One region of the Metasolibacillus sp. FSL H7-0170 genome, then DNA from elsewhere that is predicted to be linked to it. Evidence: predicted binding sites of a transcription regulator. Region 1 holds the regulator's gene; the other holds the start of a gene.
The links. Region 1 encodes LexA, which represses DNA repair genes until DNA is damaged. Its sites were predicted from a motif close to CGAACATATGTTCG; they were not measured.
Positions count from the first base shown of each region.

Region 2: the regulator LexA is predicted to act here: its motif matches at 2,097-2,110, upstream of MHH70_RS15145 (carbohydrate kinase).

Region 1 is NZ_CP151964.1:1,221,870-1,225,536, forward strand. It holds gene MHH70_RS05865 (recombinase family protein) at 1-637, opposite strand, end outside; gene MHH70_RS05870 (LysM peptidoglycan-binding domain-containing protein) at 637-966, opposite strand; gene lexA (transcriptional repressor LexA) at 1,316-1,939, shown strand; gene MHH70_RS05880 (DUF2179 domain-containing protein) at 2,295-2,819, opposite strand; gene MHH70_RS05885 (aspartate ammonia-lyase) at 3,171-3,667, opposite strand, start outside.
Region 2 is NZ_CP151964.1:3,246,201-3,249,867, reverse strand. It holds gene MHH70_RS15150 (pseudouridine-5'-phosphate glycosidase) at 83-994, opposite strand; gene MHH70_RS15145 (carbohydrate kinase) at 991-2,079, opposite strand; gene motB (flagellar motor protein MotB) at 2,205-2,972, opposite strand; gene motA (flagellar motor stator protein MotA) at 2,956-3,667, opposite strand, start outside.

The DNA.
Region 1 (3,667 bases):
GATATTCTACAAAGCGGCGGTGAACTGTTGCTTTGCTAATATTGAATCCTAAGCCTCTTAATGTAGTGGCAATTTCTTCAAAGGTAAAGCCCTTCGCCCGCAACTTTAAAATTTCTTCGATAGGCACGTCAATTCGCTCGCGCCCCTCTGGATTGCCACGGTTTTTCAAATTGTATTCTGGACGATATCCGTTATTTACTGCGCGTCGCATTCCGCGTCGTATTTTAGCATTGTGCAGCTTGCGCTGATACTCCTCTACTATTGCTAAAATTTCTAAAAGCATTGTATCCATCTCATTTAATGCTAGTGGACCAGCATCATTTAAAGATATGACCGAGATACCCTGCTTTTGTAAAAGATGTAACACTGCTACGCGTGCATTGCCTCGTCCTAATCGTGTTTCATCTTGGACGAACAAAGTTGTCATATTATTTTCCTTCATATAATCTAACATATCTAACAAGCCATCTCTTTCCACATCGAAGCCGCTCTGTTGGTCCTCAAATATTTCAACTATATGAAAATGCAAGCTGCTTGCATATGCTTTTAGCTCTTCTTTTTGCCTTGCAAGAGATGTATATTGGGTTGATTTCTCGGTGCTTACCCTCACATATATGACCGCAGTTTGTGTAACCATTAATTGTTATTCGCCACTTCACGCGAATGGCTATCCTCTGTCATTTGCTTGGCAATAATAGAGCGTTTTTCAATTGGCACTAGCAACTGTTGTCCAATCACTATTTTTTCGTCAGAAAGGTAATTTGATTTTTTCACAAAGCCAATCCATTGCTCCGTTGACATTTTACCTCGGTACTGTTCGGCTAAAGACCAAAGCGTATCCCCATGTTCAATGATTATTTCTTCATATTGTTCAATATCCTCATCAGTAATAACTAACACTGAAATGACAAATACCGTAAATGCTACAAAAACTGCAATATAACTATTTTTTTTCAACCAATTCATAGTAACGCCTCCTGAAATAGAATGTTCGTTCGGAATGTATGTTCTCATATTAAAACGAACAAACGTTTTTGTCAACAATTATTTTCGAACTAATGTTTGCATTTATTTTTCTCTTTTGTTATACTGAAAATAAGAAAATTTGTTCTATCAATTACGCCTCGGCGTAATTACATTCAGTTTTTTGAAGCGCCTTCAAACTCGTTTTAAAAATCTGTGATTATCGTCGGAGGCTTATCTTTGTTTAGCGAGCAACTTTACATATGCTGAACAAGGTCCAATATAGCGTCCCTCCCATCATCTATGAATGGTGAGAGTAGTTTACTAAAACAAGATAAAAGAGGTGAATGAGTTGACAAAAGTATCAAAACGCCAAGAAGCAATTTTAGCTTTTATTAAAGAAGAAGTTAAAACAAAAGGTTATCCACCGTCAGTTCGTGAAATCGGTGAAGCGGTTGGTTTAGCATCTAGTTCTACTGTACATGGCCATTTAGCTCGTTTAGAAAGCAAGGGACTTATTCGTCGAGACCCAACAAAGCCACGCGCTATTGAAATTTTAGACAACAATAATGATAGTGAGATAGAACAACAAGGTGTTATCCATGTTCCTTTGATTGGCAAAGTAACGGCAGGACTTCCTATTTCAGCCATCGAGAATATCGAGGAATACTTTCCTCTTCCAAACTCATATGGCACTTCTGAGGATCAGCTATTTATGTTAGAAATTATGGGAGAATCAATGATTGAAGCTGGAATTTTAGATGGAGACTATGTAATTGTTAAGCAAAAATCAACTGCAAACAATGGTGAAATTGTCGTTGCGATGACAGAAGATGATGAGGCAACAGTAAAGCGTTTTTATAAAGAAAAAACACATTTTCGTTTACAGCCTGAAAACTCTTCAATGGACCCTATTTTAGTAAATCAAGTAACGATTTTAGGGCAGGTTGTCGGTCTATATCGTAAAATACAATAATACAAAAACTGAGCACCGGATTTTTGGGACAGCTCAGTTTTTTACTTTGAATATACTATTCATTTTTTAAAAGCTAGCATGATTTTCACATCATTAATTGTGGAGAAAAACGAGGAATATTATTGGAAATTTTCGTGATGTCCTATGAGGTTCATTCATATGTAAAAGCATGCTAGCGGGGTATTAGTGCTATTTTACATCCGCTTTGAAAAATTGTGAATGTTTATAAATGACGTATAATTTTCGTAAAAAGCCGTATTTTGATGATTTCCAGCGTTGTTTGCAACAAAATTATGCTTTTTATATAAGAAATCTCAGAAAATTGCCTGCCTATAAATACCTGTTATTTGACACTTCATCTATTTTTCTTTTGTTTCATACGTGTAACTAAAAAACCGCCTTTAAACGACTTCGGCTCATATGACATAATAAAGGCATTTGGCTCAAATCGCTCGACAATTTGAAACAGTTCGTGCTCACGATTACGCTTCGTTAAAATTTCATATTTATAGCGCTCACTATCGCGTCCTTCGCCCTTGTAAATTGTAACTGCAAAACCTTCATTCCTTAAAAACTCCACTAGTTCATTGTTTTTATTTTGCGTATTAATCGCAGCAAAAACATAGCCTACTGCTAATTTCCGCTCAATCATCGTACCTAAAAAAATACCTAGCCCAAAGCCAACTGCATAAACAACCATCGCTAATACGCTCTGAGTTCCACTGAATACGAGGGACAAACCAAACACATAAATCAGTACTTCAACCATACCTATAATTGATGCTAAAACCGTAATATTTTTTACTAAAAAGATTGTACGAAGCGTTAATAAAGGCACATAAATAAGTTGTAAAATAATAATTAATAAAATATTATTCATACGCAGGACCTTTCATAATCTTTTATAATGGTATTTTTCTGCTATCGTATAACTATATAATAGTACTCGATTATCAAGTTATTATTTCACGTTTAATCAATTACGCCTTGACGTAATTGTGTCCAGATTCTTTCAAGCTATTTGGTGGAAGTTAACCTGAAACCGTCACGTCCTGTGACAACGGTTAACTGATTTGCATCATGCAAGCCTCCCTTCAAAATCTGTGACATCCGGATGTTGGTCACTCAGTCATTATCGCAAGATGCGATGTTCTTAGACTGAGTTCCTCTTTATCAGCAAGTGTTTGAAAACCCGCTGAAATCGGTCTAATGCTTGCATTTATTTTGCCACCTATAGAGATGGAAGACTTCTGCTTAAAGAGGTTAAATGGATTGGATCGAGTAATTTTTCAGCTTCGTCCACACTTAATAAACCTTTTTCAACAACAATCTGTTTTACCGTTGTTTTTTTGCTTTGCGCTTCCGCTACTATTTCATTAGCAATTTCGTAACTAAATTGTTTTGAAATTGCGACCGATAGAGCGTAGGTGCTTTCCGCGCGAAGCTGATTAATTTCTTTTTTCACTTGAACTCCTGCTACACACTTCTCTCGAAACACTGGAATGCTTGCTATTAACAATGAAAATTGCTCAAACAGATTTTTCATAATAATGGCTTCCCAAATATTCAATTCAAGCTCGCCTCTATCTGCCGCAAATGTAATTGCCTGATCTTTGCCATAAATATCAAAGCAAACTTGCATCATCATTTCAGGAATACATGGATTGATTTTTCCAGGCATAATAGATGAACCCGATTGAACTGCTGGAAGCTCAATTTCACCTAATC
Region 2 (3,667 bases), 1.9 Mb from region 1:
AAAAAGCCTAAACAATTAAGTGTCCGATGCTGCACCATCTTCCAAAATTATTTAGGCTTTTTTATTTTTAGCATAATATTGATTATTTTTGCATTAAGGCTACAGCGATTCCTGCGCCAACTTTTGCGTTATGCTTCACTAATGCGATATTTGCATCTAATGATTTTCCTTCTGTTAGCTCTTTTACTTTACCTAGTAAAAATGGCGTAACATCCTTACCAGCGATGCCCTTTTCTGTTGCTTCTTTTAATGCACCTGTTATAATGCCGTTAATAAAGCTGGCTTCCATTGAATGTTCGACAGGAATCGGGTTTGCAACGATTGCACCACCGCGTAAACCTAAATCCCATTTCGCGCGCATCATTGCCGCTACTTCCTCAGCAGAATCAGCACGGAAATTTACTGCAAATTCGCTTTCTCTCGTAAAGAATGCTGGTAATACATCTGTTTCGTAGCCGATAACAGGTACACCTTTTGTTTCTAAATATTCTAATGTTAAACCGATATCTAAAATAGATTTTGCGCCTGCACACACAACTGCTACCTTTGTCATTGCAAGCTCCTCTAGGTCCGCTGAAATATCCATTGTCGTTTCAGCACCGCGGTGTACACCACCGATACCTCCTGTTACGAATAACTCAATGCCAGCAAGCTCTGCACAAATCATTGTAGCTGCAACCGTCGTTGCACCTAGTTTTTTCGTTGCGATTAAATAGCCTAAATCACGGCGTGACGCTTTCGCTACACCTTGCGCATTACCGAACATCTCAAGCTCTTCATCGGATAAACCAATTTTAATTTGCCCGTCAATTAAAGCGATTGTTGCAGGTACTGCTCCATTATCACGAATAATTTGCTCCACTTCACGCGCAGTTTGCACGTTTTGAGGATAAGGCATGCCATGAGAAATAATTGTTGATTCTAATGCAACAATCGGTAATCCTTTTTCCTTTGCTTCTAACACTTCTTGTGAATAAGATAAGTATTGTTTCATTTTAAATTCCTCCAATTTTTATATTCATTTTGTTTTACTAGGCGTACTGTTGTATTGGCTTGTAATGTTTTTGCTGCATGATACAGTGCAAATTGCGCCGCTTCGTGTAAAGTATCACCTTGCATCACACCGTGTAAACAAGCACTTACAAAGGCATCACCTGCACCTGTTACATCCTTAATATCATTAATTTTATATGCACTATAATGCTGGATCTTATCCCCTTCTCCAACTAGCACACCTTTTCCACCTAAAGTGAGCACAACATGCTCTGCACCTTTTTCCAGCAATGCCCTTACAGCCTCTTCGTAACTTGCCTCATCCTTTAAAGTCATGTGTAAGTATGTTTCTGCCTCATCTCTATTGCAAATAAAATAAGTCACACCTTGTAAATCATCTGGCATGCGATTCATTTTAGGTGATGAAACAGGAACGATTGCTAGTGGAATATTACGCTCCTTGGCAAGTTGCTGAACATACATTACCGTTTCCTTTGGACAGTTTAAATCAATAATTATAGCTGAAGCATTTATTAATGTTGCCATATGCTTGTCAAGTAGGCTAGGTGTCAGCGCTTCGTAAATAGCCATATTTGCTAAGGCAATAACTAAATCACCGTCTTTATCTAATACCGCTGTATAAGAGCCGGTTTGCTCCTTTTCTAACTTTTCAATGATATCGAGCTCAATAAAAGCACGACTAGCTTGTTCAATCATTTGCGCATCGGCATCATGCCCAAGTGTCGTTAACAATTTCACTTGATTGCCTAAGCGCCCAAGATTTTCTGCAATATTACGTGCTACGCCACCAACGCTTTCGTTTGCTGTTACGGGGTTGGACGTCTCTAGCTGTACTTTATTTGTAATATGCAATTTGCGGTCGACATTTGCTCCACCAATAGCAACAATGGATTGCTTGACCGGCAAAACATATGCCCGACCAATAATTTCGCCTTTTTTTATCAATCCTGAAATAATATTTGCGAGAGCTGGACGTGACATATTTAACACTTCTGCCATTTCCTGCTGCGATAAATAAGGGTTTTCTTGGACTAACTGTAATACAAGTTTCTCCTTGTCATTCATTGCAACTTTCCTCCTCTCAAACTTTTGTTTAAATTATAAACTTTTGTTTATTGAATGTCAAAAAAAAAGAGCTATAAAAGACGAAATTAATTTTTTCAGTCTTACACATAGCTCTTTTTCTTCAATTATTCATGAATCTCACTGCCGTCCTCTAATATTAATGGCTGGATTAATACTTCAACACGGCGATTTTGGGCACGCCCATCTACTGTATCGTTGTTAGCAATCGGCTTGAATTCACCAAAGCCTCTAATACTAAACTGCTCTGAGTCTAGCTCGGGATTGCTGTCGATTACATTTTTCAGGAAATTAACTGCGCGCATGACAGATAGCTCCCAATTGGACTTAAACTCTGCACTGTAATGAGGAACATTGTCTGTATGCCCTGTGACAATAATACTTCGCGGTGTGTCCAACTGTAAAATTTTTGATAGCTCCTGTGCAATTGCTGCATATTCTGGCTTGACATCTGCTTTACCCGGGTCGAAAAGCACGCTATCGCGAATTCGAATGAGCACACCGCCCTCTTCTGTCCTGCTCGTTTCAAACTGCTCTTCTAGTTCATTAATAGCAATGAATTCATCAATTCGCCCTTGAATTTGCTGCAGCTCTTCTTGGTCTCTTAAATACTTTACTGTTTGTTCTGTGATTTCACCACTTATTGCATCTGGATGATCTGGAATAGACGGATTATCCAATACTCCGGCCCCACCATCAAATATTTGACCGAATACTTGCGACATTCTTTCTAGCTTCTCCTGGTCTACTGAACTAGAAGCAAAAAGAACAATAAATAGAGCTAATAACAGTGTTAATATATCAGCGTATGGAACTAACCATGACTCATCAATATGTTCCTCATGCTTTTTATGTTTTTTATGCCTCTTTGCCAAGGCCACCCGCCCCGCTTTCCATGATTTGCTTACGTTCTTCTAAAGGTAAGTAAGAAGCCAGCTTTTGTTCAATTACACGTGGTGCCTCTCCTTCAAGAACAGATAAAATCCCTTCAATCATCATGCGCTTTTGCTTCGCTTCTACAGAGGATTTTCGCTTCAATTTGTTAGCAAATGGATGCCATAATACATAACCTGTGAAAATCCCTAATAATGTCGCAACGAAGGCGGCTGAAATAGCATATCCTAATCCATCTATATCACTTAAATCTCGCAAGGCAGCAATTAAACCTACTACAGCCCCTAATACCCCTAATGTTGGTGCATATGTACCCGCTTGTGAAAAAATTGCGGCTCCACTAGCATGGCGATCCTCCATCGCCTCTACTTCCTCTGATAGTACATCGCGAATATAATCTGCATTTTGTCCATCGATAGCAAGCGTTAAGCCATTTTTTAGAAATGGGTCTTCAATCTCCGCTGCTTTGCTTTCAAGGGCAAGCAACCCTTCTCGACGAGCTAAATCAGCCCATTGAGAAAACATTTTAATGATTTCTATATCACCTGTTAACTTTGTTTCTGTAAATAGCACTTTAAATAGTTTTGGTACTCGCTTTAATTCCTTCATAGGAAAGGCAATTACTACTGCGGATATTGTACCAAAAATAATGATTAAAATGGCAGCTGGATTTGCT